3 regions of the Candidatus Pelagibacter sp. HIMB1509 genome follow, and region 1 is predicted to be linked to each of the others. Evidence: riboswitches for the same ligand, from Rfam matches in the RefSeq annotation. Region 1 holds a riboswitch; each other region holds the start of a gene.

Evidence for each region. A riboswitch is a leader RNA that binds a small molecule or an ion and turns the genes downstream of it on or off. The one in region 1 is predicted to bind S-adenosylmethionine.
Region 2: it holds a riboswitch for S-adenosylmethionine, as region 1 does, so the genes downstream of both, ACTTBO_RS02120 (homocysteine S-methyltransferase family protein) here and ACTTBO_RS05155 (O-acetylhomoserine aminocarboxypropyltransferase/cysteine synthase family protein) in region 1, are expected to answer to the same signal.
Region 3: it holds a riboswitch for S-adenosylmethionine, as region 1 does, so the genes downstream of both, ACTTBO_RS03425 (homocysteine S-methyltransferase family protein) here and ACTTBO_RS05155 (O-acetylhomoserine aminocarboxypropyltransferase/cysteine synthase family protein) in region 1, are expected to answer to the same signal.

The regions. Positions count from the first base shown of each region.
Region 1 is NZ_JBNAIU010000001.1:968,035-979,016, reverse strand. It holds gene ribH (6,7-dimethyl-8-ribityllumazine synthase) at 1-223, shown strand, start outside; gene ACTTBO_RS05215 (transcription antitermination factor NusB) at 220-621, shown strand; gene thiL (thiamine-phosphate kinase) at 614-1,573, shown strand; gene ACTTBO_RS05205 (sodium-translocating pyrophosphatase) at 1,650-3,755, shown strand; gene bamE (outer membrane protein assembly factor BamE domain-containing protein) at 3,742-4,224, opposite strand; gene ACTTBO_RS05195 (ubiquinol-cytochrome C chaperone family protein) at 4,223-4,690, shown strand; gene rpmF (50S ribosomal protein L32) at 4,693-4,875, shown strand; gene plsX (phosphate acyltransferase PlsX) at 4,889-5,890, shown strand; gene ACTTBO_RS05180 (HU family DNA-binding protein) at 5,891-6,190, shown strand; gene ACTTBO_RS05175 (MerR family transcriptional regulator) at 6,183-6,545, shown strand; gene ACTTBO_RS05170 (bL33 family ribosomal protein) at 6,546-6,737, shown strand; gene ACTTBO_RS05165 (chorismate mutase) at 6,739-7,029, opposite strand; gene ACTTBO_RS05160 (COX15/CtaA family protein) at 7,073-8,098, shown strand; gene ACTTBO_RS05155 (O-acetylhomoserine aminocarboxypropyltransferase/cysteine synthase family protein) at 8,126-9,454, opposite strand; SAM riboswitch class V at 9,457-9,523, opposite strand; gene rplM (50S ribosomal protein L13) at 9,666-10,124, shown strand; gene rpsI (30S ribosomal protein S9) at 10,126-10,563, shown strand; gene argC (N-acetyl-gamma-glutamyl-phosphate reductase) at 10,597-10,982, shown strand, end outside.
Region 2 is NZ_JBNAIU010000001.1:404,735-415,716, reverse strand. It holds gene ACTTBO_RS02160 (cytochrome c oxidase subunit 3) at 1-346, opposite strand, end outside; gene ACTTBO_RS02155 (cytochrome c oxidase assembly protein) at 357-890, opposite strand; gene ACTTBO_RS02150 (serine protease) at 887-1,012, opposite strand; gene cyoE (heme o synthase) at 1,009-1,920, opposite strand; gene ctaD (cytochrome c oxidase subunit I) at 1,951-3,585, opposite strand; gene coxB (cytochrome c oxidase subunit II) at 3,587-4,402, opposite strand; gene ACTTBO_RS02130 (RsmE family RNA methyltransferase) at 4,464-5,165, opposite strand; gene ACTTBO_RS02125 (haloacid dehalogenase type II) at 5,182-5,853, shown strand; gene ACTTBO_RS02120 (homocysteine S-methyltransferase family protein) at 5,856-6,914, opposite strand; SAM riboswitch class V at 6,981-7,046, opposite strand; gene ACTTBO_RS02115 (winged helix-turn-helix transcriptional regulator) at 7,191-7,550, opposite strand; gene ACTTBO_RS02110 (CDGSH iron-sulfur domain-containing protein) at 7,676-7,912, shown strand; gene ACTTBO_RS02105 (DoxX family protein) at 7,916-8,293, shown strand; gene ACTTBO_RS02100 (pirin family protein) at 8,294-9,130, shown strand; gene ACTTBO_RS02095 (quinone oxidoreductase family protein) at 9,134-10,105, shown strand; gene ACTTBO_RS02090 (DUF2721 domain-containing protein) at 10,102-10,506, opposite strand; gene ubiA (4-hydroxybenzoate octaprenyltransferase) at 10,559-10,982, shown strand, end outside.
Region 3 is NZ_JBNAIU010000001.1:659,665-670,646, reverse strand. It holds gene ACTTBO_RS03465 (molybdopterin synthase catalytic subunit) at 1-54, shown strand, start outside; gene msrP (protein-methionine-sulfoxide reductase catalytic subunit MsrP) at 41-946, shown strand; gene ACTTBO_RS03455 (sulfite oxidase heme-binding subunit YedZ) at 946-1,530, shown strand; gene ACTTBO_RS03450 (DUF1244 domain-containing protein) at 1,523-1,768, shown strand; gene ACTTBO_RS03445 (YqaA family protein) at 1,790-2,206, shown strand; gene ACTTBO_RS03440 (molybdenum cofactor synthesis domain-containing protein) at 2,187-2,687, opposite strand; gene ACTTBO_RS03435 (sulfite exporter TauE/SafE family protein) at 2,702-3,448, shown strand; gene ACTTBO_RS03430 (putative 2OG-Fe(II) oxygenase) at 3,485-4,075, shown strand; SAM riboswitch class V at 4,167-4,229, shown strand; gene ACTTBO_RS03425 (homocysteine S-methyltransferase family protein) at 4,237-5,142, shown strand; gene ACTTBO_RS03420 (DMT family transporter) at 5,135-6,016, opposite strand; gene ACTTBO_RS03415 (YbaK/EbsC family protein) at 6,013-6,495, opposite strand; gene glnA (type I glutamate--ammonia ligase) at 6,636-8,042, shown strand; gene ACTTBO_RS03405 (hypothetical protein) at 8,050-8,220, opposite strand; gene ACTTBO_RS03400 (HesB/IscA family protein) at 8,293-8,625, opposite strand; gene ACTTBO_RS03395 (SUF system Fe-S cluster assembly protein) at 8,625-8,924, opposite strand; gene sufU (Fe-S cluster assembly sulfur transfer protein SufU) at 8,927-9,391, opposite strand; gene ACTTBO_RS03385 (aminotransferase class V-fold PLP-dependent enzyme) at 9,388-10,608, opposite strand; gene sufD (Fe-S cluster assembly protein SufD) at 10,605-10,982, opposite strand, start outside.

The DNA of each region.
Region 1 (10,982 bases):
TGATGCCTTTTTAGCTTTAGGCTGTGTTATTAAGGGTCAAACTCCTCACTTTGATTTTATTTCTCAAGCAGCAACTAATGGTATTATGGAATTATCAATTTCAAGTAAAAAACCAATTGGGAATGGAATAATTACTTGTTTGAATATGTCTCAAGCTAAAGCGAGAAAGAAAAAAGGTGCGGAAGCAGCTGAAGCAGTAATTTCTGTTCTATCTCAAAAATGAGAACACATTTTAATCCAAAAAATAATCCTAGGGTTATAATAATTCAAAAACTCTATGGTAAATTTTATAACGAAGATGATGAATTACAGTTTCCAAAACACAGATTTAAAAAATTTATTAAAGATATTGTACTAGGAACTATCGAAAGAAATGATCTAATTATAGATGAATTAAAAAATAAATTAGGTGATGAATTTGTCTTTGAAAATTTAGATAAGGTTTTTCAAACTATTTTAAAAGCTGCTACATACGAATTAATGTACAAACCTAATTTATCCTTAAATATTATTATTAAAGAGTATTTAAATTCATCAAATTATTTCTTAGAAAATTCACAAACTAAGTACCTAAATGCTTTGCTTGATAATGTTGGGAAAAAATTAAGAACAAATGCATGAATTTGAATTAATAAATAATTATTTTTCTAATATTTCTAAAAAAAATAAAGCTGCTTTAAGTTTAAATGATGATGTTTTTTTTGATAAAAAAAAAGGATTAGTTATTTCAGTAGACACATACAACATAGGTATACATTTTATAGATTTTAAAAGACCAGATTTAGTTATTAAAAAAATTTTAAGATCTTCAATTTCTGATTTGATTTGTAAAGGAGTTAAGCCAAAATATTATTTTATTGCTGGATCAGGGAACAAAAAAAACTTTACAAAAAACAATCTTAAAAAAATATCTAATTCTTTAAGGGAAGAGCAGAAAAAATATGATTTATTATTAGGAGGAGGGGATACAACTTTTTCTAATAAACTTAGCTTTACAATAACCTCAGTTGGCTACTCAAAAAAAATAATCTATAGAAATCAATCTAATGTAAATAATGATATATATGTTACAGGAAATTTAGGTGATAGTTTTATCGGACTACAGATTTTAAAAAATAAAATTAAGTTGAATAAATCTAAAACTAAGTATTTTATCAATAAATATTATATGCCTGATATCCAAAATAAGTTTTCTAAAAATTTACTTTCTCTAGCAACAAGTTCTATGGATATATCTGATGGTTTAATCGCAGATTTGAATAAATTAATAAACAAGCAAAATGTTTCTTATAAAATTTATGAAAAATCCATTCCTGTATCAAGAAATCTTAACAACCTAATTAATAGTAAGAATTTAAATAAAATTGATCTAGTTTCTAATGGAGATGATTATCAAATTTTGTTTACTGCTAGACCAAACAATGCCAGAATCATAAATAAATTAAGTAAATCTCTTGGTGTAAAAATTTCTAAAATAGGAACTATTTTATCTGGTAAAAACAAGTCTTTAATTTTAGATCAAAAAGATAGAGAAATCGCCAATAATACAGGTGGTTATATCCACCAATTTTGAAGTTAATTATTGTCTTTTTTGACTTTTTTTGTATTGTCCGGGCTTAAAAAATTAACAACCAACAACTAAGGGTTATATGAGTGCAACTGTCGAAACTATTTTATTATACACAATCGGAGCTGGTTTTTTATCTATCGTTTATGGATTTTTAACTGGAAAAAACATTTTAAATTCAAGTGCAGGAAATGCAAAAATGCAAGATATTGCTTCAGCTATTCAAATCGGAGCAAAAGCTTATCTAGCAAGACAATACAAAACAATTGCAATTGTTGGTGCAGCTGTTCTTGTAATTGTTAGTATTGCGTTTAGTCCATTAGTTGGTCTTGGTTATTTAATAGGTGCAGCATTATCTGGTATTGCAGGGTACGTTGGTATGTTAGTTTCTGTAGAAGCTAATGTTAGAACTGCTGAAGCTTCAAGAAAAGGTCTAGCTCAAGGTCTATCAGTTGCTTTTAAATCTGGTGCTGTAACAGGTATGTTGGTTGCTGGTTTAGCATTATTGGCAATAGCAGTTTATTATTTTTTATTACTTAAATATGAAGTAGATGAGAGAGAGATTGTAAATGCTCTTGTTGCTTTAGGTTTTGGTGCTTCTTTAATTTCAATTTTTGCAAGATTAGGTGGAGGTATTTTTACTAAGGGTGCAGATGTTGGGGCTGACCTAGTTGGTAAAGTTGAAGCCGGTATTCCTGAAGATGATCCTAGAAATCCAGCTGTAATTGCAGATAATGTTGGAGATAATGTTGGTGATTGTGCAGGTATGGCGGCTGATTTATTTGAAACATATGCAGTTACTATTGTTGCTACCATGGTTTTATCATCAATTTTCTTCGTAGGTGATCTTAATATGATGATCTATCCTCTTACAATTGGTGCTGCTTGTTTATTGACATCTATTATAGGTACATTCTTTGTTAAACTTGGAAAAGATAACAATGTGATGAATGCATTATACAAAGGATTTATTGTATCTGCGGTTGCATCATTAGTTATTCTTTGGCCTGTAACTGATCATGTAATTGGTTTTACAAATGAATACACTGTTAATGGAAATACATTTAATGGAATGGATTTATATTACTGTGGAGTAATTGGTTTAGTTATTACTGGTTTGTTAATCTGGATTACAGAATATTACACAGGAACAAGTTACAGACCTGTTAAATCTGTAGCTTTATCATCAACAACTGGTCATGGAACTAATGTTATTCAAGGTTTAGCTGTATCAATGGAAGCAACAGCTATACCTGCGTTAATCATTGTTGCAGGTATCTTAATTACAAATTCTATTGCTGGCCTATTTGGTATTGCGATTGCTGTTACAACAATGTTAGCGTTAGCTGGAATGGTTGTTGCGTTAGATGCTTATGGCCCAGTAACCGACAACGCTGGAGGGATAGCAGAAATGTCTAACTTGGATAAAAAAGTTAGAAAAACAACAGATGCTCTAGATGCTGTTGGGAATACTACAAAAGCTGTAACAAAAGGATATGCGATTGGTTCCGCTGGTTTAGGTGCACTAGTTTTATTTGCAGCATACACTGAGGATATTAAACATTTTTCTAAAGAAGCAGGATCAGCTCTTGAGGGAATAGTTGTAACTTTTGATTTATCAAATCCTTATGTTGTTGTTGGTTTATTAATTGGAGGAATGTTACCTTACTTATTTGGTTCAATGGGTATGCAAGCTGTAGGTAGAGCAGGTGGTGCTGTAGTAGTAGAAGTTAGAAGACAGTTTAAAAAATTCCCAGGTATTATGAAAAGAAAACAAAAACCTGATTATGCAAAATTAGTTGACTTGTTGACTGTTGCTGCAATTAAAGAAATGATAATCCCATCATTATTACCAGTGTTATCACCTGTAGTTTTATATTTCATAATTTTATCAATAGGTGGTCAGGTAGCTGCCTTAGCTGCAGTTGGAGCTATGCTTTTAGGAGTTATAATTACAGGACTATTTGTGGCTGTTTCTATGACTGCTGGAGGTGGTGCATGGGATAATGCTAAGAAATATATTGAAGATGGAAATCATGGTGGTAAAGGTTCAGAGGCTCATAAAGCTGCTGTAACAGGTGATACTGTTGGTGATCCGTACAAAGATACTGCAGGTCCTGCTGTTAATCCAATGATTAAGATTACGAATATTGTAGCCTTATTATTGTTAGCTGTTATCGCTGGCTAATTTCTTTACGTTTTTTGGCCCTCGCTCCTAGAGGGTCATTAATCTTTTGTCTCATACTAGACATAAAATCATATATAAATGAGTTTTTTTTGTATTGTGCTTGTGTAGTATCGTCGACAATTTTAATTTTTTCCATATCGTCTTTATTATAGAATTCTTTTTTTTTTAGAATACCGTATTTGCCTATTTCTAAAACTAGGACATTATTTTTAAAAATTTTCATTTTACCCAAGTTTTTTAGCTGTGATTGTGTTTGCTTTCTTTCAATATATATCCAAACATCATTATCAAATTTACTTGTTGTAGATGGAATACCTAGTATTTTTTTAATATCATTTTTGTTTGTCTGATTTACAATTAGTGTTTCTTGTTTTTTCTCTAAAAATTGAACGCCATGATGCTTAACAACAGGTTTAAATGAACAATTTGAAAGTATTAAAAATAAAAAAAATATATATAATTTATTCATGAATAATGAGTATATACATATTTATAATAAATTGATTAATTTCACTAGAAATAAAGATTTATATAAGGATTTAAATAGAGAAGACAGCTTTTCTGATCGGTTGACTTTATTTTTACTTCATTTTTCATTTTTCCTCAAAAATTATAAAAATGAAGAAAATAAAAAAGTATTACAAGAAATTTACGATTTTAACTTCAGGCAATTAGAATTAAGTATTAGAGAAATAGGATATGGAGACCAATCTATAAACAAAAAAATGAAAGATTATATCAATTTGTTCCATTCTATGGTTTCTGAGATTCATTTTTGGGATGATTTATCAAAATCAGATAAAATTGAAAAATTATCAATATTTTTAGAAGATTTTAATAATATTGATGATTTACTTGATTATTTTAATGAATTTAACTTAGATTTATCAAAAAAAACTTTGAATTATTATTTAAAAAGTGTAAGTAACCCATAATTATGGCTGTACCGAAACGAAAACAAACCCCATCCAGAACTGGAATGAGAAGGGCACAAACAATGAAATTTTCAACTAAAAATATAGTTGAGGATAAAAAATCAGGTGAATACAGGCTTTCTCATCATCTAGATTTAAAAACAGGTATGTATAAGGGTAGACAAGTTTTAGACCCAAAAGAATAGTATAATTATCTTAATGTCCGAAAAAATTAAAATTGCAGTTGATGCAATGGGAGGTGATGGTTCACCAAAAAAAGTAATTGATGGTATTATTTATAACCATCAATCAAATAAAAACATTTTTTACAAAATATTTGGAGATAAAAATAAAATTTCACCATTAATTGAAAATAAAATTAATAAAGAGTTCTATGAAATTTTCCATACAGAGAATGCAATTAAAAGTACGGACAGTCCTTTAGAGGGTGCAAAAAGAGGGAAAGACACTAGTATGTGGCTTGCTATTCAAAGCGTTAAAGAAAAGCAGGCTGATATCGTTATATCCGCTGGCAATACTGGTGCTTTATTAGTTGTATCAAAATTAAATCTTAAAATGATCGAAAATATAGATAAACCAGCTTTGTCTGCGCTTTGGCCAAATAAAAAAGGTATGAGCGTTGTATTAGATCTTGGTGCTAATATAGAATGTAGTGCAAAAAATCTAAGTGATTTTTCTTCGATGGGAGCTGCTCTTTATAACTCGTTATATCCAAATGAAATGGCTAATGTTTCTTTATTGAATATTGGTTCAGAAGAATTAAAGGGTAATGAAGTAATAAAAGAAACATATCAAATTCTTAATGACAAAAAATCTGAAAATTTTAATTTTTTGGGATATATCGAGGGTAACCACATTATGGATGGTGAAGTTGATGTAATTGTATCAGATGGATTTACAGGAAATGTAGCATTAAAAACTGCTGAGGGAACTGCAAATTTTATTACAAGTGAATTAAAAAAAGCGATGACTGGAAATTGGATAGGAAAACTATCTTCTCTTTTAAACATTTCAAATTTAAAAAAATTTAAAAAAAGATTAGATCCAAGACTGTACAATGGTGCAATTTTTATAGGTTTAGACTCTCCAGTAGTAAAAAGTCATGGTGGTACCGATTACGTTGGCTTTGCTAACTCATTAGATGTTTGCCATAGAATTGTTAAAGGTAATTTGATAGAAAAGATTAAACAGAATCTTTAAATGAGAATAAATTTAACTAAAAAAGATTTAGTTAATTTAGTTTATATGCAACTAGGTTTTTCTAAACAGATTTCAGAAAATTTAATTGATGATTTTTTATCAACAATTGTTTCCAACATTAAATCTGAGAAAAAGCTAAAATTATCTAAATTTGGAACTTTTTCTATTAGACAGAAAAAAAGTAGAATTGGTAGAAACCCAAAAACTAAGGAAACTAAAGTAATAACTAGTAGGGATGTTGTTTTATTTAAACCTTCAAAAGAATTTAAAGAGTTTATAAATCTTAAAGATTATGGATAAAGCTGATCAGGCTTATAAAACTATTGGTGAAGTTGCTAAAATTTTAGACTTAAAAGTCAATAAGAGAGGTTCCTTGCCTACTCACATAATAAGATTTTGGGAAACACAGTTTAAACAAATCAAGCCAAAAATTCTTAATTCTAATAGAAGATATTATGATGAAAAAAATATAGATCTTCTTAAGAAGATTAAATATTTGCTTAAAGATCAAGGAATGACAATTAATGGAGTTAAAAAGATTCTTGATAATGAAGATACTTTAAAGCTTGACGAAATGGCAGATAAATCTATAAAAGCTGAAAAATTAAAAATTAAGTTAACTAAAATATCAAAAATTATAAAAACACTAAAATAAATGGCAAAAAAAACACACGTAAAAGTTAGAATGGTGCCTGAAGCTAAACCAGATAGTCCTTACTTTTATTATGTAAAAAAACCAGCGGGTGGTGAGAAAGCAAAAGTGAAATTATCTGCAAAAAAATATAATCCAGTTACAAGAAAACACGAAATGTTTGTGGAAAAAAAGCTTCCACCACATAGTAAATAAACTATTTTTTTTTAAAATTTCTTCTTTCGTAATCAATATAAGACCAAATCATATTTTTCCAAATACGATTAGTTATTTTTGGATCTATGCCTTGTTTTAAGGATTTTGCTTTAATTTTTTTTAAAATAAAATTAATTCTTTTCTTATCTACGATTTCTTTTTTAAATTCTTTAAGCTTTAAAACTTCCTCAACTAGTTTTGTTCTATATTTTATAAGTGATAACAGTTTATTATCTAATTTATCTAGCTTAACTCTTATTAAATCTAGTTTTTTTTTATTATTTGGCGACATTTAATTTATTGGAATACTTAATAATTATTATATTTATCTGAGCATGTACAGTGAGAATAATCATTTAAATAATCAACTTAAATTGTGGATGCTGTCATTATTAGTTTTAGTTTCTTTAATAATATTAGTTGGAGGCTTGACTAGATTAACTGACTCTGGTCTATCAATTACCACTTGGGAATTATTTGTTGGTTTTTTTCCACCTATTACAAATGAAAAATGGTTAGAATATTTTAGTTTATATAAAACAATTCCTGAATACAGCCAACAAAACTTCAATATAACTCTTGATGAATTTAAAGTAATATTTTGGTGGGAATGGGGACACAGGCAGTTAGGGAGAATAATTGGTTTAACAGTATTACTCCCAATGGTTTATTTTTCAGTAAAACATGGACTTTGGATTATAAAAAAATATGGACTTATTTTTTTACTAGTTTGTTTTCAAGGATTTTTGGGTTGGTACATGGTATCAAGTGGATTAGTTGAGAGAATAGATGTTAGTCATTATAGACTAGCAATACATTTGGTAACAGCTTTTATCATTTTATCAATTGTATATTGGCAATTTTTAAAGTTATCATCCTCTTCAAATCAAACATTTTCTATTAATCTTTTTATAGTAAAAATTTTTTTAGTTTTATTATTTTTGCAACTAATTATAGGCGCTTTTGTATCTGGTATGGATGCTGGTAAAATTTATAACACTTGGCCATTGATGGGTGTTAATTATTTTCCTGATGATAGTAGTTTTAAAGACTTTTTGAATTTAAAAGTTTTTGACAATCCCTCTATTGTTCAATTTATACATAGAAATTTAGCATACTTAATTATAGTCATATATGCCCTAATCCTCTTTAAAGTAATTAATACTGGAAACAAAAAATTATACAAACCTATTACTTTAATTGGTTTGACTTTGGCTTTTCAAATTTTTCTTGGAGTGATAACTATTTTATCTGGAGTAAAAATGTTATTTGCATCTTTACACCAGATAAATTCTATTTTGATAATACTTTCAACTTTGTATTTTATATTTATCTCAAAATACAAAAGACAGATTAATTAATTTCTATTTGTAGACATATAAATAAAATTAACTAACTGCTTTTAAATTACCTTTTGATGATTTATCTAAAGCTTGATCTAAATCATCAATGATATCATCAATATGTTCTAAACCAATACAAAGCCTAACATATCCTGGCGTTACACCTGAAGCAGCTAATTCATCATCGTTTAATTGACTGTGAGTAGTTGTTGCCGGGTGTATTGCTAAACTTCTAGCATCACCTATATTTGCAACGTGATAAAACATTTTTAAAGCCTCAATGAACTTTTTACCAGCTTCGATACCACCAGCTAATTCAATACCAACTAAAGCACCATTACCATTTTTCAGATATTTTTTTGCTCGACTTGATATCTCTTCATTATGTTCAGTGGAATAAATTACTCTCTCAACAGCTTTATGATTTTTTAAGTACTCAACCACTTTTGCAGCATTATCACAGTGTTGTTTCATTCTTAAAGCAACTGTTTCAAGTCCTTGTATTACGCCGAATGCATTATCTGGAGAAAGTGCTGATCCTAGATCTCTTAACAAGGTTACTCTTGCTCTTACTGCAAAAGCAACATTTGCACCTGTTAATTCAGGCACAGCTTTACCCCAAACAACACCTCCATAACTTGCATCAGGTTCATTAAATAGTGGCTGTCTTTTTGGATCTGCTGTCCAATCAAAATTTCCACCATCTACTAGTGCACCTCCAACTACTGTTCCATGACCTGCTATATATTTTGTTAAAGAATAAACAACCACAGCAGCACCATGTTCAATTGGTTTACAAATTACAGGGGCAGCAGTGTTATCCAAGATTAATGGAATGTTATATTTTCTCCCAATATCCGAAACCTCTTTAATTGGAAAAACTCTTAAATATGGGTTTGGTAATGTTTCTCCATAAAAAGCTCTAGTTTTATCGTCTATTGCTTTTTCAAAGTTTTTTGGATCAGACGGATCTGCATACCTTACTTCTATACCAAGCTTACTTAAAGTATGTGTAAACAACGAAACTGTTCCGCCATATAGATCCGTTGAACTAACAATATTGTCTCCAGCTTGAGCAACGTTTAATATCGCAAAAGTAGATGCAGTTTGACCAGAAGCAACAGTTAAACTTGCAAGACCACCTTCAAGAGCAGCGATTCTCTTTTCCAACACATCGTTAGTTGGATTCATTATCCGCGTATAGATATTTCCAAACTCTTTTAACGCAAATAAATTAGCTGCATGTTCAGTGTTATTAAATTGATACGAGGTTGTTCTATAAATTGGAACTGCTACTGAATTTGTAGCTGGATCACTTCTGTAATCTCCACCATGTATCGCAATAGTTTCTGGATTATTTCTTTTTGTACTCATTTTTACTCCTTTTTTAGTGCTTTTGCTTTATGCAAGGCGCACAATACAGTTCAAATGCCTACCGATTTAAAATTTTATGAAAATTCCATTTTAGCAGTTTTATGCCCGCAATAGGATCAAATCGGCAAGAGATAAATAGCATATTAGTTATGTTTTACAAGCTAAATATAAAATTGACTTTAAATAATTTAATAGTATTAATCCTCGCACAATGACAAAATTCACAAAAAAAGATCAAGTTACATCATCTTGGTACGAGATAGATGCAAAAAACGCAGTTGTTGGAAGATTAGCGACCGTTGTATCTAATATTATTAGAGGTAAAAATAAAACTACTTATACACCTCACATGGATGATGGAGATTTTGTTGTAGTAAAAAATATCGAACAAGCAAAATTTACTGGTAAGAAGTTTCAAAATAAAAAGTACTATAGACATACAGGTCATCCTGGTGGAATTAAAGTTACTACACCAGAAAAACTTCATGAAAAAAAACCTGGAGAAACTTTGAAACTAGCAGTTAAAAGAATGTTGCCAGGTGGTGTTTTGGGTAGAAAACAATTAACAAAATTAAAAATTTATTCTGGAAGTGCACATCCTCATGCTGCACAAAATCCAAAACTTATAGAATTAGATAAACTAAACAATAAAAACATAGCAAGAAATTAATATGGAAAACTTACAGTCAATTACAAAAACTCCTAAGCTAAAATTAGATTTTAAAGATAGTAAGTATGCAACTGGTAGAAGAAAAACCTCAATAGCAAAAGTATGGTTAAAAAAAGGTTCTGGTAAAATTTATGTAAATGGTAAATTATATAATGAATATTTTGCTGATGAAATTCACAAAATGCAAATTACAAGACCTTTTGAAATTATAAATCAAGCTACAGATTATGATGTTAGATGTAGCGTAAAAGGTGGCGGACCCACAGGTCAAGCTGGAGCTATGGTTCATGGTATTTCTAAAGCTTTGGTTCTCTTTGATGAAAATTTAAAAACAACATTGAAAACCGAAAAGCTTACAACCAGAGACTCTAGAGCTGTTGAGAGAAAAAAACCTGGTAGAAGAAAAGCTAGAAGAAGCTTCCAGTTTTCTAAAAGATAATTTTTTTTACAATTTAAACTGCTATAATAAAAAATGCCTAAGCTTAATGCATTAGTTGCCGGATCTACAGGATATATTGGTGTTCAATTAATCAAGTTATTAATTAACCACAAATATATTAATATTAAATATCTATGTGGAAATACGTCTGTTGGAAAAAATATTTCTTATTTTGATAAATCTCTGTCAAAAAAAAAATTACCTAAAATCGTAAAATTTAATCCTAAATTGTTAAATGGTATTGATGTTGTCTTTACAGCTTTACCAAATGGTGAAGCTCAAGATATAGCAAAAAAACTTAATGATAATATTACTCTAATTGATTTAGCAGCAGATTTTAGATTAAAAAAAGTTAATGATTATTTAAAATGGTACAAACAAAAACATAGAGCTCCAAAACTACAGAAGAAAAGCATTTA
Region 2 (10,982 bases), 560 kb from region 1:
CATTTCCAACAAACTCATTTGGGAACAAACTTATATCAAAATATGCCCAAAACCATGCAACGAAAAACATAACTTCAGAAGCAATAAATAACGTCATTCCATATCTATGATGAATTTGAACAACAGGAGTATGATGACCTTGATGTTCAGCTTCAATCACAACATCTCTGAACCACATATAAGCTGCATAAATTACAAGAGCTAATCCCAAATACATTCCCCAAGATACATCATTGTGCATATAAAAAATTGCTCCAATAGCTAGTACTAAGCATGCGAAAGATGTAAATATAGGCCAAGGACTTGGGTCTACTAAGTGATAATCATGTTTTTTTTCAGCTGACATATTTTTTTGATTATGATTGTTTATAATAATCTGTCGAGAAAAAAGTATACGACATAGTTACATCCTGTAAGTTTTTAACTGTTGGATCATTTACCAGTTCTGGGTCCAAATAAAAAGTCATAATATAAGTTGCCTTCTCACCTGCCTTAAGTTCTTGTTTTTCGAAGCAAAAACAGCCTAATTTACTATAATATTTACCAAAACTTGCCGGCGAAACATTGAAACTAGCAACTCCATAAGTTGTTTCGTCTCCATAGTTCTCAACCTCAAACTCAATTCTATTTACCTGACCAACCTTAACATCAATGACATTTGATTTAGCCTTAAAATCCCAAGTAAGATTGTTTACATTCGTATCAAATCTTACACTTACAACTTTATCTAAAACTATTTTCGGGGCTTCTTTAGATACTTGGGTTGTTCCTCCAAAGCCAGTTACACGACAAAAAAGATCATATAAGGGCACTGCTGCAAAAGATAAACCTAACATTAAACAAAAAATACCTGCTAGAAGTAATGGAGTTAATGTTTTGCTCTTAATCATATCTGCCTATCAAATACGCCAACGTTATATAATGTAAAAACAAACAAAAAAACCATAAAAGCTAAAATTGCTAAAGCAGTAATAATATTTTTTTTCTTTGTTTTTTTATCAGGTGTTATCATAAAATTTTATCTATTAAGAAAAATACAAAAACTAAAAACAAATATAATATCGAGTATCCAAAAATTGTTTTTGCTTTTTTTGCATCAAACTTGTTCTTCTTAAATTTGTAAAGTTCAAAACATAAGTAATTATAATAAATTGTCAAAATTAATGATGGAATTAAAAATACTAGACCAACAAAACTAATTGCATATGGGAAAACAATAACTGGCAACATTATTAACGAATAAACAAATATATTTAATTTTGTGCTTTCAACACCATTAGTCAATGGAAGCATTGGTATATTTGCTTTTTTATAATCATCAGATTTATATAAACTTAGTGCCCAGAAATGTGATGGTGTCCAAAAAAAGATAATTAGAAAGAAAGTTAATGGCTCAAGTGAAAGTGAGTTGGCAGCTATAGTCCAACCAATTACAGGAGGTAATGCTCCCGCAGCGCCGCCAATTACTATATTTTGAGGCGTTTTTCTTTTAAGCCAAACAGTATAAACCAACACATAAAACAAAATTGTAAATAACAATAAAGCTGATGAAACTGTATTTGCAAAATAATCTAAAGCAACAACAGAAAATATTGATAAAGCAATACCAAAAATCAAAGCTTGGTTTTTATTTACCTTCCCAGTTGGTATAGGTCTTAAACAAGTCCTTGTCATTAATGCATCTAAATCAGACTCGTACCACATGTTTAAAGCTCCAGCGGCACCAGCTCCTATAGAAACTAAAATAATTCCAATTATTGCATCTTTTGTTGGAATAATATTTGGCGCCATTAACAATCCAACTGCACAAGTAAAAATTACAAGAGACATTACTCTTGGCTTCATAAGTTTAAACAACTCTGAGAAATTGAAAACGTCTTCTTGACTTAAATTTCTATTTTTTAACTTAGACTTAATCATTTAATTTTAGACAAAAAATCTAAATACTTTTTAAGTAGTAGATTTTTCTGCACTCTCTTCATCTTCAAACTTTGGTAATTCATCAAAAGTATGAAAATTTGGAGGAGACGGTACTGTCCACTCTAAAGTTGTTGCTCCTTCACCCCAAGGGTTTTGAGCAGCAGCTTTTTTCTTATAAAATGCATAAATTAGATTTGCGAAAAATACTCCTAAACCAATTACAGAAATATATGATCCAATTGAAGATATATAATTCCAACCAGCAAATGCATCTGGATAATCTGCATATCTTCTAGGCATCCCCGCTAAACCTAAGAAGTGTTGAGGGAAGAAAATTAAGTTTACACCAATAAATGTTAACCAGAAGTGTAATTGACCTAACCATTCTGAATACTCATAACCACTCATTTTTCCAAACCAATAATAAAAGCCTGCAAAGATTGCAAACACCGCACCTAAAGATAATACATAATGGAAGTGAGCTACTACATAGTAAGTATCATGCATTGCTGTATCTACACCTGCATTTGCAAGAACAACACCTGTAACTCCACCGACTGTAAATAAAAATATAAATCCTAGAGCCCAAACCATAGGTGTCTTAAATGATATTGAACCACCCCACATAGTTGCTATCCAAGAAAATATTTTAATTCCCGTCGGAACAGCAATGATCATCGTCGCTGCTAAGAAATAAGCTTTAGTATCTGTGCTTAAACCAACTGTATACATATGGTGAGCCCATACAACGAAACCAACTATTCCAATTGCTACCATTGCATATGCCATACCTAAATATCCAAATACTGGTTTTCTTGAGAATGTTGAAACAATATGACTGATCATTCCAAAACCTGGTAAAATTAAAATGTAAACTTCAGGGTGACCAAAGAACCAGAATAAGTGTTGGAATAATACTGGATCTCCACCTGTTTGAGCATCAAAGAATGCAGTTCCGAAATTTCTATCTGTTAATAGCATTGTGATTGCACCTGCTAACACTGGAAGTGATAAAAGTAATAAGAACGCTGTAACTAAAATTGACCAAGCAAATAAAGGCATTTTATGCAATGTCATACCTGGAGTTCTCATGTTTAAAATTGTAGTTATAAAATTTACTGCTCCTAAAATTGAAGACGCTCCTGCTAAGTGTAAACTTAAAATAGCAAAGTCCATTGCTGGACCAGGCTGTCCTGCTGTAGATGATAAAGGAGGATAGATTGTCCATCCACCACCAACTCCAGTTTGACCTGGGGGGCCATCCATAAATATAGACATGATTAATAAAATGAATGAAGTTGGTAGTAACCAAAATGAAATATTATTCATTCTTGGGAATGCCATATCAGGTGCACCAATCATGATTGGTACAAACCAATTTCCAAAACCACCAATCATTGCTGGCATAACCATAAAGAAGATCATGATTAAACCATGACCTGTTACTAAAACATTGTATAAATGATAGTTTCCACCCAAAATTCCATCACCTGGATGCATCAATTCCATTCTCATTAAAACTGAGAATGCAGTTCCGATTACACCTGCAACAATTGCAAATATAAGGTACATTGTACCGATATCTTTGTGATTAGTTGAATACGCCCAACGTTTCCAACCAGTTGGTGTATGATGATCGTCGTGTGATGCAGTTTGTGTATACATATTATTTACTCGCTAGTTTTTTAAATTGATCTTCTTCATTAATTTCTTTTGCAAATTTTATTTTAGCTCCAGTAAGCCATTCTTGATATTCTTCTTCAGGAACTACTCTTACTGTAATCGGCATAAAAGCATGTTTAATTCCACAAAGCTCAGAACACTGTCCATAATAAGTTCCAACTTCTTCTGCTTTAAACCATGTTTCATTTATTCTTCCAGGAACTGCATCTCTTTTAACTCCAAAAGATGGTAAAGCCCAAGCGTGTAAAACATCATTTGCAGTAATTAAAACTTTAACTACTTTATTTACTGGAACAACTAATTCATTATCTACAGCTAACAATCTAGGCTGATTTTCTTTTAAATCTTTATCTTCAATCATGTAAGAGTCGAAAATAATATTTTCATCTGGATACTCATATCCCCAGTACCATTGATAACCAATTGCCTTAACTGTTACATCTGCTTTTGGTATTGAGTCTTGTTTATATAAAATCTTAAACGATGGAACTGCCATCACAATTAAAATTAAACATGGAATTAATGTCCATAAAACTTCTACTGCAACATTGTGAGTTCTTTTAGAAGGAACTGGATTTGCTGATGCTCTAAATCTGATACATGCATATACCATCAAAAATAAAACGAAAACACTTATCGCAATTATGATTGGTAATAACAATTTATCATGAAAATTAACGATATCTCTCATAGACTCTGATGCTGCTTTTTGAAAACCTAATTGCCAATCTTTCGGCTGGTTAGCAAACGCAACTGCAGGAGTTAAAATTGAAAGAATTGTTAATAAAATTTTTTTCATTTTTTTAACCCTATATAGAACGTCTTCAAAAAAATTACACTTTAGTTTTCGCGACAAAATATCAATTTATGGCGTATTTTATGATCGATATAGCTGAAATTACAGCTGTTTCAGATCTCAATATATTCTCATTAATTTTCAGTGGTTGAACTCGGCTAAATTTTAGAATCTTTGCCCTTTCCTCTTCAGAAAAATCTCCTTCTGGACCTATAATTACACATGTAGGTTTATCTGTAATCTTCTTTAAATCTATTTTGGTATTTTCAGAATTTAGATCAGTAAAAATTAAATCCATTTCATTACTATTTAAAAAACTATCTAATGATCTTGGGTCCTCAATATCTGGAACATTAATTCTATTCGATTGCTCTGATGCTTCAATAATTACTTTCTCTAATCGTTCTTTATTAATCTTACGAACAATCGTTCTATCAAATATAATTGGAATAAATTTTGTAACTCCTAACTCAGTTGCTTTTTGAATCATAAAATTAAAGTAATTTGATTTAATTGGAGAAAACGCAAGCCATAATTCTTTAGAATTTTCTTTTTGTCTTAATTGTTTTGTAACATTAAATTTAACAATACCTTTTGAGATGTTTAAAATTTTTGCTTCCCACTCACCACTACTGTTAAATAAAGAAAAAATTTCATTTTCTTTAACTCTCATTACTTTGTTTACGTAATGCGATTGAGATTTATCAAGCGTATCAGTTAAATTATTAGATAAACTTTTAGAAAAATATAATCTAATGTTACTCATATTATTAAATTAGTTTATGAAAAATATTAAAGCAATAATTTTTGACGCTTACGGCACTTTATTCGATGTAAATTCAGCAGCAGAAAAATGCAAAGATAAAATTGGTAATAAGTGGGAAACTTTTGCAAATTATTGGAGAACCACACAATTAGAATACACTTGGCTTAGAAGTTTAATGAAAAGACATAAAGATTTTTGGCAAATCACTGAAGACAGTTTGGATAAATCAATGAGTGTATTTAAAATAGATAATTCAATGAGAGATGAATTATTAGACCTTTACAAAATTCTCTCACCTTTTGAAGAAGTTCCAAAAGTATTAAAATCTTTAAAAGAAAAAAATTTTAAACTAGCAATACTTTCCAATGGGACACCTTCTTTATTAAATGAATTAGTAAGTAGTAATAATTTAAATAATTTATTTGATGATATTTTTTCAATTGAAGAAGTTGGTGTATTTAAGCCTGATTCTAAAGTTTATGATATACCAGTAAAAAAATACAAAATTGAAAAAAATGAAGTTGCTTTTTTAAGTGCGAATACTTGGGATGTATCTGGGGGAGGGAACTATGGATACAATTCTATTTGGGTAAACAGAAGCAATAATATTTTTGATAAACTTGATTACCAACCAAAATTAGAAATCAAAAACTTAATTGATCTGCTACCCAAAATAGATACTAAATAATACTAAGCTTTATCTCCATAATCAGTCATGTGTTTTGGAATTCTTTTATTTTTTCCATACATGAAATGATTTTCCATGTTTTCTCTATACTTACTTGCTGGTACCTTTAATCCAACAGACTCACATACTTCTCTGATTAACATTGGGTTAGCACCACAACAGACACCAAGATAATGTACACCTAAAATATTTGCCCATTTTGCAAATTGACCTATTTCATATCTATTACAAAAATGAGGATCTAGTGCTGTTGGAAAAGTTCTTCCGTGTGGTGATGGGCAAGAACAATCATCTCTGTCTGGTAAGTTAAAAAAAGTTGGATATTTTTCATTAGTTCTATATGGGATTGGTAATGCTCCAACATGACATTTCACAGCTTTTCTAATCTCCTTTAGAAAAGGCATCATTGTTGCTGGCCCTCTAAAACAATTTAATCCTACTACATCAGCTCCTCTTTGTTCTAACTCTTTACATGTATCAACAACAGATTTTCCATCCCTCATAATATTTTCACCCATTGGAGAAATGGTTAACACTGTTGGTAAGTTAGCTTTTTTCATTACCTCAAGCGCTTTAAACGCCTCTTCAGCATAATAAAAAGTTTCGCCAATCAACATATCGGCCCCTTCATCTACTGCCCAACCAATCATTTCTGTAAACATAGCTTCAACTTCTTTTTGAGCTTGCTTGTCATCCTCTTTCCAAATATTGGAGTTGGATATATTCCCGGCCATTAAATTTGGTTGTGATCCCTCTGGTGTATCTAAGGCAACTTTTTTTGCAATTTTAAGAGCTGATCTATTTAAGGGTTCAAGCAATTCCTCTTTACCAATTACTCTCATTTTTTCTCTATGACCATTATAGGTAAATGCTTCTACAATATCAGATCCTGCATGTTGAAATTCTCTGTGTAAATTTTCTAAAACTTCAGGATGATCAAGAGATACCATTGGTACAAATTCTCCTGAAGCCATATAGCCTCTTCTTTCTATTTCAAACAAAAAACCCTCAGCACAAATTACTGGTCCTTTATCTAATCTTTCTTTTAAAATATTTGTCATTTTTTTCTCCAAAATTAATCGGAGAAAAGAGCTTAAACTAGCTAAGAGGGTTAGAATAAAAACTCTCTTCTCCTTTTTAGTGCTTTAGCAAAATGCTGGGTGCACAATACGGTTCAAATACCCGGTTCAATTTTGAGGAGCTCAAAAAAAAACCACCAGCTGAAGCGGTGGTTGAGACGTCGCTTTAGCTGGATTTGTAAAGCGCCCGCAATTTAACTTAAATCAGCGCTTAACCAATATCACCATACAATTAATAAAAAGTCAAAAGAATTTGGCTTATCTAATTCTACTTTCTTCAAAGTTTTTGTTGAGTTTTAAGGATATTGTTTTGGTATTTTTTTTATTCCAATCAGAAAATGACTTTAAAATTGGAATAACAGAAAGTCCAAATTCAGTAAGAGAATACTCAACTTTAGGAGGCACTACTTGATGAACTTTTCTATTTATAATTCCATCAATCTCTAATTCCTTGAGTTGTTTTGATAACATTTGTTGTGTGATTGTTTTTAACTCTTTTTTAAGTTTATTAAATCTCACTATTCTATTGTTAAATAAATAAAATAAAATTCTGATTTTCCATTTTCCACCAAGAAAATAAATTGCTCTTTCCGCTGGGCATTCAATATTGTTTTTCATAATACCTATTTAAATACCTTGTTTTATTTTTCAAGGTATGATTATACATACTAGTATGAAAATATTGCGTTCTTGCAGAATTTAACCAGATCATTATTTAGATTAAATATTAGCAAAGGAGATTTATGAGCAAAGGAATAAAAGCAGGAGATCAACCTATTTCTATTGATGTTGAAAAAGGAAAAAATTACTTATGGTGTTCTTGTGGACAAAGTAAGAGCCAACCATTTTGTGATATGTCACATAGAGGAACAGAATTTAAACCAGTTAAATTTGTAGCTGAAGAAAATAAAACTATTTATTTCTGTAATTGTAAACAAACTAACAATCAGCCATTTTGTGATGGTTCACACAACAAATAGACCATGACAAATATTTTAGATTTAGTTGGGAGAATATTTATCTCTTTAGTGTTTTTGTTAAGTGGAATTAATAAAATTGGAAATTATGAAGGAACCATTGGTTGGATGGAGTCTTTGGGAATGCCAGGTATTTTTTTAATTCCAGCAATAATTCTTGAGATAGGTGCTCCAATATTAATAATAATTGGATATAAAGTAAAAATTTCTGCTGCTCTCTTAAGTTTATTTTGCATAGCAACTGCAATTATTTTTCACACAGATTTTAGTAATCAAATGCAATTTGTATCATTTATGAAAAATATAGCATTAGCTGGTGGATTTTTATTTTTGGTGATAAATGAGACAAAAGAGTTTAGTTTAGAAAGGAAATTAGCAAAATAAATGTCAAAAATTGAAGTAAGTAAAATTATAGATCCTATTCCAGCGTCAGATGGTGCAGGAGTAAAATTAAAAAGAAGTATTGGTGTTGAACCAAATTACTTTGATCCTTTCTTAATGCTAGATGAATTTGGATCTGAAAATAGCGAAGATTATATTGCTGGTTTTCCTCCTCACCCACATCGAGGCATTGAAACCGTTACATATATGCTCGCTGGAGATTTTGAACATAAAGATAGCACTGGTGGTGAAGGAAGAATGACCGCAGGTGATGTTCAGTGGATGAAAACAGGAAGTGGTATTATTCATTCAGAGATGCCAGCTATGAAAGAAGGAAGACTTCATGGCTTTCAACTATGGATTAACATGCCTGCTAAATTGAAAATGAGTAAGCCTGAATACATTTATATAGATGCTGATAAAATGAGTGTTCATAAAGATAATGAGAAACAAGTAAAAGTTATTGCAGGTAAATTTGAAAACGCTGAAGGACCTGTAAAAGGTCACAATGTAGAACCAGTTTATTTTGATGTAGAGTTAAAAAAAGATAAAGAATTTAATTTTAGCATTCCACCAACTCACAATACATTTATTTATCTAATTAATGGTGAAATTGAAATTGGCAATGAAAAGCATGATGAAGTTAAAGATAGTACTTTAATATTATTAACAAAAGGTGAAGAGCTTAAAGTTAAAGCAAAAACAGATGCTAAATTTCTTGTAATATCTGGAAAACCGATAAATGAAGAAATTGCAAGAGGTGGTCCTTTTGTGATGAATACTAAAGCAGAAATCTTGCAAGCTGTTCAAGATTATCATAATGGTACATTTGTAAAATAAATTATGAATTCAGTTATAATATCAAAAGCAGGTGGACCAGAAGTTTTAGAATACAAAGAACTTAAGCTTGAGGAACCAAAATCTGATGAAGTAACGATTAAAAACCATGCAATTGGTTTAAATTATATTGATACTTATCATCGATCAGGACTTTATCCATTAACTCTACCCTCTCCAATAGGTCTAGAGGGAGCTGGAGAAATAACTAAAGTTGGCTCAGATGTAAAAGATTTTAAAGTTGGAGATAAAGTTGCATACTGTGCAGCTCCTCTTGGTGCCTATTCAACTCATAGAAATTACCCAACTAAAAACTTGGTAAAAGTTCCTGATAGTGTTGATTTAGAAACAGCAGCAACTTTGATGACAAAAGGAATAACTACCTTTTATCTTTTACATAAAACTTATCCTGTAAAATCAGGTGAAGATATTTTATTCCATGCAGCAGCTGGTGGTGTTGGTCAAATATTTGGACAATGGGCTAAAAGTCTAGGATGCAATGTTATTGGTACTGTCGGTTCAGATGAAAAAATAGAAAATGCAAAACAAAATGGCTACGACCATGTGATTAATTATAACAAAGATAATTTTGCTGAAAGAGTAAAAGAGATTACTGAAGGCAAAGGATTGTCTGTTGTATATGATGGAGTTGGAAAAAATACTTTTGATGGTTCAATTGAATGTTTAAAATTAAGAGGAATGTTGGTTTCTTTTGGTAATGCATCGGGTCCTCTAGATCCAGTTAATGTTGCAAAATCAATTCAACCAAAAGGACTATATTTAACAAGACCAAGTATTATGCAGTACACTACAACAAGAGAAGAGCTTGATGAAGCTGCGAATAAAGTTTTTGAAATGGCCTCAAGTGGAAAAGTAAAAGTAAAAATTTCAAAAAAATATTCTCTAAAAGATATTGTACAAGCGCACAAAGATTTAGAATCTAGAGTTCTTACTGGTCCAGCAGTTATACTTCCCTAGTTCACATCTACATCCATATCAGACATATGGAGTTTAAGTGCATTAGTTGAAATTTGAATTTCTCTTATAAAAAAAATAATTGATATAATCATGGATAAACAACATGAGCCAAAAATTACTCTAGCTGCAAATACTTCATCTAAATAGAGTGCAAATACTGTAAGCATATTAAATAGGAAGCCAAATGAAGCAAATAAAATTGTCCATCTAAGAAGTGTTATCCTTCCACTTAAATTAATAAACTGCTTCTTCCATTCAGGAGGAATATGCTTTTCATAAACATGCTCATCATGAAGCTGACGAATTAAGATACTTAGAGAGTGAAATCTGTTGCTATAAACACTCATAAGTAACGGAATAGCTGGAAACATTAAAGCAGTAACTGTGTAGTCTATGTTCATACGAATCAATTTGATTATGAAACTACCCTTTGTTATTTACAAGTAAAATATTATGAACCAATTAAAACTTTTTATTGATTTAACTAGGCTACAAAAACCAATCGGCTTTATGTTGTTATTTTGGCCTTGTGCATGGGGTTTAACTTTAGCTTATGATTTTTCTTTAAATTTAAATAATTATTTTTTTTATTTAATTTTATTCTTCTTAGGATCTGTTTTAATGAGATCAGCAGGATGCATTGTTAATGATATTTTGGATAAAGAATTTGATGCAAAAGTATTTCGAACTAAAAATCGTCCTATTGCCTCTGGAAAAGTATCTATTTGGCTTGGTATCTTTTACGCAACAGTTTTGTGTTTCTTGGCATTATTAGTTTTAATAAATTTTAATTTATTCACTGTTATTTTGGCGATGACATCTATGCCTCTTGCATTCACTTACCCACTTATGAAAAGGTATACATATTGGCCTCAAT
Region 3 (10,982 bases), 310 kb from region 1:
AATAATCAAAGTGATTGGCTAAAAGGAAATCCTATTATTCATGAAAAAAATTAAGTATTCAGAAATTACACCAGAGAAAATTTATAAAAATAGAAGATCATTTATTAAATCTCTTGGGTATGGTGCAAGTTCTTTAGCATTAGTCACAATTCCTTTTGCAAGTCAATCTCAAGCTGATGATAGGAATGAACTTACAAGCTTCAAAGACATAACAACTTATAATAATTATTATGAGTTCGGTACTTCAAAGAGTGATCCTTATGTTAATTCACAAAATTTTAAAACATCACCATGGACACTAAGTATTGAAGGGGAAGTTGAAAAACCTATCAAAATTTCTATGGAAGAAATAACCGAAACATTTGTATCTGAAGAAAGAATATACAGATTAAGATGTGTAGAAGGATGGTCAATGGTTATTCCATGGATGGGTTTTTCGCTAAGTAAATTATTGTCAAAAGTAAACCCAACTAGCAAAGCAAAGTATGTTGAATTTGAAAGTGTTTATGATCCTGAACAAATGAAAGGTCAAAGATATCCGGTTTTGAACTGGCCTTATAAAGAAGGATTAAGAATTGATGAAGCAATGCACCCTTTAACTACAGTTGTGACTGGTTTGTATGGTAAAAAGCTTCCAAATCAAAATGGAGCGCCTCTGAGAATATTTATCCCTTGGAAGTATGGTTTCAAAAGTGCAAAAGCAATTGTTAAGATAAAATTTGTAGAAAAAATGCCAACTTCATCATGGATGTGGGCATCTCCACGAGAATATGGATTTTACTCTAATGTTAATCCTAATGTAGATCATCCTAGATGGTCTCAAGCAACAGAAAGAATAATTGGTAAAGATATTTGGGTGCCAAGAGTAAAAACATTGATGTTTAATGGTTACGGAGATGAAGTTGCAAATTTATATACAGGGATGGATCTAAAAAAATATTTTTAATGAGAAAATATTTTAAACCAGGTGTATTTATTTTAAGCACAATTCCATTTTTATTAATTTTTTACAAAATATACTTCAATAAACTTGGGCCAGAACCTGTAAAAGAAATTACTCATTTTACTGGAGAGTGGACTTTAATATTTATCTGTCTAACATTAAGTATGACGCCACTTAAAAGGCTAACTAATTTAAATATTTGGATAAGTTTTAGAAGAATGTTGGGATTGTTTGTTTTTTTTTATGCATCTCTTCATCTCCTTACTTACGTAGGTATAGATTATAGATTTAATTTACAGCCGATAATTGATGATGTTCTGAAAAAAAAATACATCTTTATTGGATTTGCAGCATGGGTATTACTACTTCCATTGGCAATTACATCTTCTCAAATGATGATGAAGTTGCTTAAAAACAATTGGAAAAAATTACACAGATTAATTTACGTGATAGCGATATTTGGAGCTCTTCATTATATATGGTTATCTAAAACAATTTTTTTTAGACCATTAGTATATTTGGTAATAATACTTGTTTTACTTGCTTTAAGAATTAACATTAAAAATAGGAACGTAAATTATGGATGATAATCTAAAAAAAGAAATTCAATCAGCTACACTTGAAAGATTAATGAAACATTTAGATGAAAGAAAAGACGTTCAAAACATTGATTTAATGAATTTAGCTGGATTTTGCAGAAATTGTTTGTCTAGATGGTACAGAGAAGAAGCTGAAAAAAAAGGAGTAGAAATATCAGATCCTGATGCAAAGCAACATATTTATGGAATGCCCTACTCTGAATGGAAAGAAAAATACCAAAAATAACTTTCTATTCAATTCAAGTTAATGTTTGCTTATTTAAGTCTATTTATTGTTTCATTTTTAGCAGCAACAATACTTCCTTTTTCATCAGAGGCTATATTAGCAACTTATCTGTTATCAGAAACATATAACAAATTTTTTTTAATATTTATTGCAAGTTTTGGAAATATTTTAGGATCTATCTTCAATTGGTTTCTAGGAATTTATTTCTTGAAATTTCAAGATAAAAAATGGTTTCCTTTTACCAACACACAAATTGATAAATCATCCAGGTGGTTTAAAAAGTATGGTAAATGGTCTTTGTTATTTGCGTGGGTACCAATTATTGGTGATCCACTTACTTTTATCGCTGGAACGATGAGAATTAAATTTTTAATTTTTTTATTTCTTGTAAGTTTTGGAAAAATAATGAGATATTTTTTTATTTCTCTTTTAGTCTAGGAAACAATTCGACAAAATTACAAGGTTTATGATTAATATCTAATTGATGTTTAAGGATACCGTCCCAAGCATCTGTTACTCCTCCTGAGGATCCTGGTAAGGCAAATATGTATTTACCATTTGATAGAACTGCACAAGCTCTAGATTGAATTGAAGACGTACCAACTGTTTTTAAACTAATAGTCCTAAAAACTTCACCAAATCCTGGAATATGTTTATCTGCTATTTCATCAACAGCTTCAGGTGTAATATCTCTTCCAGTTAAACCTGTGCCACCAGTTGTAATGATAACGTCAATATCTTTATGACTAGTCCAATCTTTTAAAATTTTAACTATATCTGCTTTATTATCTTTACAAATTTTTCTATCAATTAATTGATGATTGGCCTCTTTAATTTTTTCAACCAAGATCGCACCAGATTTATCGTTATCAATTGTTCTTGTATCTGTTACAGTTAGTAAAGCTATATTTACAATCATAAATAAATTTTTTAATGATTATACTTACAATATTTTTTTTTATAACTGCAATATTATATTCAAGTATAGGATTTGGTGGTGGCTCCACTTATCTTGCTTTACTTTTAATTTGGGATGTTCCTTACTATATTTTTCCAATTTTAGCTTTAATTTGTAATATTATTGTAGTTTCTGGAAATTCTATAAATTTTTTAAAATCAAAAAATATTAATTTTAATTTACTATATCCTTACTTAATTGGTTCTATACCTCTTGCTTTTATCGGAGCATCTATATCAATTGACAAAAATTTATTTGAAATTTTACTTTTCTTTATTTTAATATTAGCTGGAGTTTTTTTACTTATTGAAAGCAAATCCTTTAACAAAAAAGAAATTCTTATTAAAAAAATACCCTTGATTTTCTCAATATTAATAGGATCAATAATCGGTTTTGTATCTGGTTTGGTTGGAATTGGTGGTGGGATATTTTTAAGTCCTATTTTATTTTTGATGAAAGCAGGATTTCCAAGGCATATAACAAGTACTGCATCTTTATTTATTTTAGTAAATTCAATTTTTGGTATAGGTGGACAATTAACAAAGGATATAGTCTTCAACGAATTTTTAAATTACTGGCCACTATTTATTGCTGTCTTAATTGGTGGCCAAATTGGAAGTTTTTTAAATATAAAATTCCTATCTAACAAAATATTAGCCCTAATGACTGCATGTCTAGTAATTTTTGTAGCTATAAGAATGGGCATAACACTTATTGCATAAGTTGAATTAATTATTTTTTGATATATTTAATCTCTGATGAAAAATTTTAAACCATTTGGGCCTTCAATAGGAAAATCTAAAATTTCTAAAAAATTTTTAGAAAAACTTAACAATGAAGTTGATACAAAAATATTCTCAAAATCAAATGATTATAGTTCAAAATTAGCAAGTCAAATTAGAAAAGAAGTTCAAATTTCTAAAAGTTTTATAAAAAAAAATTTGGAAAAAGAATTAATAAAAAATATTAAAATTTTTCTAACTAAAGAGCATATTAAAAAAATTAAAGAAATTAGAATTTTAAACCTGTGGGTCGTTAGCCAATATAAAAATGAGTATAATCCTATACATTATCATGAAGGGGACTTATCAGGTGTTGGTTATTTAAAAATTCCAAAACATATGACAAAAAATAAAAATGTTAAAAATAAAAAAATAAGAACAAATGGAACAATTGATTTTATAAATGGACAAAGAGCTTTTCTTTCAAAAAGTATTTTTAATTTGATACCAAAAACAGGCGATCTTTTAATATTTCCAAACTACTTAATGCATACAGCCTACCCCTTTAATATTGAGGAAGAAAGAAGATCGTTTTCTTTCAATGCTAAAATAATTTTTAATAAATAATTTACAAATTTTAATAATATTATATAAATCTAGTTGCCGATTTGATCCTATTGCGGGCATAAACTGCTAAAATGGAAATTCCCAATAGATCTAATTAGCAAGGTAGTTGAACTATATTGTGCACCTGCATGTAGCTTAAGCACTAAAAAAGTGAGGATAAAATGAATAAAGATTTTTTTAAAACAACAAAAATTTTAGATGGTGGAATGGGTCAAGAGTTATTGGCCAGAGGTATGGAACCTAAAGGAACTTTGTGGAGTGCAAATGCTTTAATTGAGGAAAAATACCACAACTTAATACTTAATATTCATAATGATTTTATTAAATCGGGAGCTGATGTAATTGTAACTACAACTTTTACAACCAGAAGAAAAAGATTGAGAGAAAATGGAATAGAAGATCAATTTAAATTCTTAAATCAGAAAGCCTGTGAAATTGCACAAAAAGCTAAATTAAATAATCCACATATTAAAATTGCAGGAGGACTCCCGCCTCAAGATTTGACATATGAAGAAGACAAGAGAAGTGAAAAAGAAATCACAAACGATCATTCGGAATTAGCAGAAATACTAAACCCTTCAGTAGATTTTTTCTATTTTGATGTCTGGAGCAGTATCAAAGAAATTAGATGCGGAATAGAAGCTATTAAGAAATTTAATAAACCATACTTAGTTGGGGTTCATATTTCTGAAGGTAACTCTTTACCAAGTGGAGAAAAAATTTCTGAAATTAATTCAATAATTACTGAAAATTGCCTAGGAGTAATTCTAGCATGTGTTTCGCCTGAAAATTATGAGAATAATTTAGATGAAATTCAAAAACTTAAAGTTCCATTTGGTTTCAAATTAAACGGATTTGTAACAACTAAACCAAAAGGTGGTTATACTTCTCAGTATAAAGAAAATGATGGATCTAACCCCAATAGTTTTTTAGGTCAAAGAAAAGATTTAGATCCTGAAAAAATATCAATGTTTGCAAAAAAATTTAGAGAAAATGGAGCAACTATTCTTGGAGGATGCTGTGAAACTCGTCCTTCTCATATAGAGGCAATAAAAAATACTATTTAACTTTTGTACCTTTTTTTACAAAATAGATACCTATAACAACTGCTATCAACGAAATTATAACTTTAGTAGTAACCAATTCTTTTAAAAAGATATAACTTAAAATAGTACCAAATATTGGAATTAGATAAGATACTTGAGATTGAAAAATTAAACCATTGTTAATTAAAATTCTAAATCTCAATAACCAGGCAATTCCAGTAGATACCAAACCAAGATAAATAACTGAAATAGTAGAATCTAATCTTGGAACAGTTTTCCAAGGTTGTTCAATCAAACATACTAAAGGTAATAATATAATAGTAGCCCAAATCAAAATTGAACTGGTAACATTTTCATTTTTTTTCTTGCTAATTTTAAGTGTTAAAAGACCTCCAATCACATAACAGGTAGATCCTAACAAAATTAATAATGCTGAAGTAAAGTTATTTTCATTAATTAATAAATTATCTGAAAATAAATAAACTATTCCTGAAAATCCTATTAAAATTCCAATTGTCCTAGTTAAATTAAATTTTTCATTTTTAGTAAAAAAATGTCCTAGAACAGTTGAGCTTAATGTAGTCGTTGACATTAAAATTGCTGCCAAGTTACTTTGAACAGATTTAACGCCATATGCTATTAAAAAAAACGGAGCTACTAAATTTATAAATCCAATCATTGCAAACCAATGCCAATCTTTTGAAAATGCCTCGATTTTAATTTGTTTGTAAAAGCAAAGTAGTAAAACTGGAATTGAACCAAAAAAAACTCTTAGAAATGCAATCGTAACAGGTCCAAACGAGTAGGTTGCTATTTTAATATTAAAAAAAGCAGATGCCCAAATCAATGCTAACAACGTTAATAAACTATAATCAATTAGTTTTGGTTCTCTCATTCAATAATATCTTCTGGTGTTCCGTTTGTTATTTCAATTAACTTATTATAATTTATTTTGAAAACAGCATTTGGATGTCCAGCTGCACCAAATATATCTGGGAATCTTTCAAGACTTTTATCAATAAAGATTTTACATCGCTTCAAGTGCCCTACTGGAGACACTCCACCAATTGTATATCCAGTGTTTTCTTTAACTGCCTCAGGAGATGCCATAGACACATCTTTTTCATTGAGAATTTTTTTTAACTTATTTAACGAGCAACGCTTGTCTCCAGATACCAAGCTTAATATATAGTTGTCACCTGCCCTAAAAAGTAAACTTTTAACAATAGCACCAACGTTGCAACCCAAAGCTGTAGCAGCATCATTGGCCGTTCTTGCTGTTTTTTCTAAGACGATAACATTTAAATTTTGATCAAATGTTTTAAGAGCTTTTTTTGCCCTTTTTACCGGTTCTTTATTTAGTATTGATTCCATTGAATTTATAAAATTCCCTAATTTGATTGAGTAGATACACTACTTATGTAAAAAATGCATAGGTGTTATTTATTAAATAAGCATTATTTTTTAACTTTTTTTTGCTAATTAAGCTCCATCAAAATTACATAGGAGACAAAATGAGTGCAGAAAACGTTTTAAAATTTATGAAAGAAAAAGAAGCAGAATTTGTGGATCTAAGATTTACTGATCCAAGAGGAAAACTTCAACATTTAACTATGGATGCATCAATAGTGGATGCCGACATGCTTAATGATGGAGTGTTTTTTGACGGTTCATCTATTGCTGGATGGAAGGCAATTAACGAATCTGACATGATTTTAAAACCTGATACTGCAAGAATGTTCATGGATCCTTTCACGTCTCATAATACTGTAGTTTTGTTCTGTGATATTTTAGATGCAATCAAAAAAGATCCTTACGAAAGAGATCCAAGAGGAGTTGCAAAAAAAGCAGAGGAATATTTAAAAGCATCAGGTATTGGTGATAAAGCGTTTTTTGGACCTGAGCCAGAATTTTTTGTTTTCGACGATGTAAGAATTAAAAATGACATGAATGAAAGTGGATTTAAAATTGATAGTAAAGAAGGTCCATATAATTCAGGTAAAGAATATGAAAATGGAAATATGGGACATAGACCTCAAATCAAAGGAGGTTATTTTCCTGTGCCACCTGTAGATAGTGAACAAGATATGCGTGGTGAATATTTAAAAAATTTAAAAGAAGTTGGCATCAAAGTTGAAAAACATCACCATGAAGTTGCTCCAAGTCAACACGAACTTGGTATGTATTTTGGAACTTTAGTTGACCAAGCAGATAATGTTCAGCTTTATAAGTATGTAGTTCAAATGGTAACACATTCATTTGGGAAAACTGCAACCTTCATGCCAAAACCAGTTGCAGGTGATAATGGTTCAGGTATGCATATTCACCAATCTATTTGGAAAGGTGATACTCCTGTATTTTCAGGTGAAGCATATGCAGGACTTTCAGAAACTGCATTACACTATATTGGTGGAATTTTAAAACATGCTAAAGCGATTAATGCTTTTGCTAACTCTACAACAAATAGTTACAAAAGATTAATCCCTGGTTTTGAAGCTCCAGTATTATTAGCTTACTCTGCAAGAAACAGATCGGCATCATGTAGAATTCCAATTACTTTAAGTAAAAAAGGTGCAAGATGTGAAATTAGATTTCCAGATGCAGCAGGTAATCCTTACCTAACATTTGCAGCAATGTTAATGGCAGGTATCGATGGAATTAAAAATAAAATACATCCAGGTGAGTCTTTTGATAAAGATTTATATGAATTACCACCAGAAGAAGTCAAAGCTATTCCAACTGTTTGTGGATCTTTAAGAGAAGCAATGGAAAGTTTAGATAAGGATAGAGAGTTTTTAACTCAAGGTGGTGTATTTACTGACGACCAAATCGATGCTTATATAGCTCTTAAGTTTGAGGAAATTCATAAATTTGAACACGCACCTCATCCTGTAGAGTTTGAGATGTATTACAGTAGTTAATATTTAATTACTGTCTGGTTGTTGCAATTGTATCTTTGTTAATACCTTTTTTAACAACGTAATCTTGAGTACCGTTTGCACCGGTCTCAACTTCTTTACGTAAATCTTTAAAGAAAGTTCTTTCTTTAATTGTATCTTTTAGGTTTTTAACAAGATTTTTAAATTCAAATTTATTCATACCTAGATATATATATTAGGTATGCGTACGATGCAATACTGATATGCGTTAAATGGGAATATTCAACTTTTGCTAGATTTTAAAGGATTCCCCGCATCCACATCTTTCTGTTTCGTTAGGATTATTGAATACAAACGAAGAAGATAGCTCTTCTTTTTTGTAATCCATTTCTGTTCCAAGCAAATACATAATAGCTGCAGAATCAACAAACACTTTCACACCTTTTTCCTCAATGACTTCATCATTTGGATTTACTTCTTTGGTATACTCCATGACGTAAGACATACCAGCACAACCTCCTGATTTAACTGAAACTCTTACACCTAAAGAGTCTTTTTCTGCATTAGACATAATTTCTTTAATTCTTTCCGCAGCATTATCACTTAATTTAATAATTGGATTCATTATAAATTTAACTCCAGTTTTGCAGCTTCTGACATCATGTCTTTATTCCAAGGTGGGTCCCAAACTAATTCAAGATCAACGTCCTCAATACCCTCAACTTGCATTGCGCCATCTTTAACTTCTTTAGGTAAACTTTCAGCAACTGGACAATTAGGAGTGGTCAAAGTCATTTTAATTTTTGCAAATTTATCATCCTCAACTTTTATATCATAAATCAAACCTAGTTCATAAATATTCACTGGTAACTCTGGATCGTAAATTTTTCTAATTTCTTCAATAATTTGATCTTTTTTCGACATAATTAATTTTCTGTTTTAACCTCATCAGTTTTATTATCAAAAGCTGAGACTAGTGTATGCCAAGATAGTGTGGCACACTTTACTCTCATTGGATATTGTTTTACTCCAGATAAGCACATTAGTTTTGTTTTTTCATCTTCTTTAAGATTTTCTGATTTAAGCTCAGGATTTTCTTTAATCATACCCAAAAAATCTTCAATAATTTCTTTTGCTTCATACTCATTTTTGCCTTTAATTAAATCGGTCATTATTGATGCAGAAGCCATAGAAATTGCACAACCACTACCTTCAAATGAAATATCTTCTACAATTCTTTGACCATTTAATTTTAAATAGACATGAACGTTATCACCACAAAGTGGATTGTTGCCTTTGGCATCTTTATTAAAATCTTCTGTCTTACGAAGATTTCTTGGATTTTTTCCATGCTCTAAAATTATTTCTTGATATAATTCTTTTAAATTCATTTTAAATTAAATATTTTCTTACACTTATTTATTGCATCATTAAGTTTATCTAAATCTTCTTTGGTATTATATATTCCAACGGAAGCTCGTGCACTCGCTGGTATATTAAGTTTGTCATGTAAAATTTGACAGCAATGATGACCAGCTCTTATTGCAACTCCGTCTTCATCTAAAATTGTTGCGATATCATGAGGATGTACACCTTCTAAAGTGAAAGACAAAACTCCACCTTTATTTTTCGGATTTCCAACTAATTTTACTGAATTATTTTTTTTTAATAATTCCTGGCCATACTCAACTAATTCCGCTTCATGTTTCATAACATTTTCAATACCTATGCTCTCCAGAAATTTAATTGATTGATCAAAAGCAATAACTTGCGCTGTAGCCATAGTTCCAGCTTCATATTTATTAGGTAATTCACCGTAGGTAATTCTATCTTTTTTAACCTCTCTAATCATTCCGCCACCACCTTGATAAGGAGGAAGTTCATCCAACCACTTTTTCTTACCATAAAGAACCCCTAATCCTGTAGGGCCATACATTTTATGACAAGAAATTGCATAAAAATCACAATCTAAGTCTTGCATATCTAGCTTTAAATGAGGAGCTCCTTGGCAACCATCTACGACAACTATTATTCCTTTTGAATGTGCTAAATCAGTAATTTCTTTTACTGGTAATATTGCTCCAGTCACATTTGATAAATGAGTAATTGAAATAACTTTTGTATTAGGAGTGATTTTCTTTTCAATTTCTTCTAGTGTAATTTCTCCCTCTTCGTTTATTTCAGCAAAATTTATCTTTATATTTTTTGATTTTCTTAAAAAATGCCAAGGTACATAATTTGAGTGATGTTCTAATTCGGTAATTAATATTTCATCACCTTCGTTCAAATGATTTTGACCCAATGTGTTTGCAACAAGGTTTAATGCTTCAGTAGCACCTTTGGTAAATACTATTTCATTTTTATCTTTAGCATTAATATATTTTTGTACAGATGTTCTTGTATTTTCATATAAATTTGTTGCAGCAACCGCAAGATAATGAACACTTCTTCCAACATTAGAAAATTGTTTAGTATAAAATTCATTAATTCTATCTACCACTACTTTTGGTTTTTGTGATGAATTTGCACTATCCAAGTATACTAAATCATTATTTTGGATTTTCTTATCAAATATTGGAAATTCTTTTTTAACTTGATCTATATTCATACATTTATACCTGATAATTTTTTAACTAATTTTTTTACATCTTCATTAGAAATTTTTTCAATTACCTCGTTAAGAAAACCATTTGTTAATAATTTTTTTGACTCTGAATAACTGAGACCTCTTGACATTAAATAAAAAATTGAATTTTCATCAATATTTCCTGATGTAGATCCATGTGAACATTTAACATCGTCCGCATATATTTCTAATTCTGGTTTCGCATTAAATTCAACGCTTTCATTTAACAATAAAGCTCTACTTAATTGGTATCCATCTGTTTTTTGTGCTTCAGGACTTACAAAAATTTTACCTTGATAAATACCTTTTGATTTATCATTCAATACACTTTTAATTAATTGATAACTTTTACAATT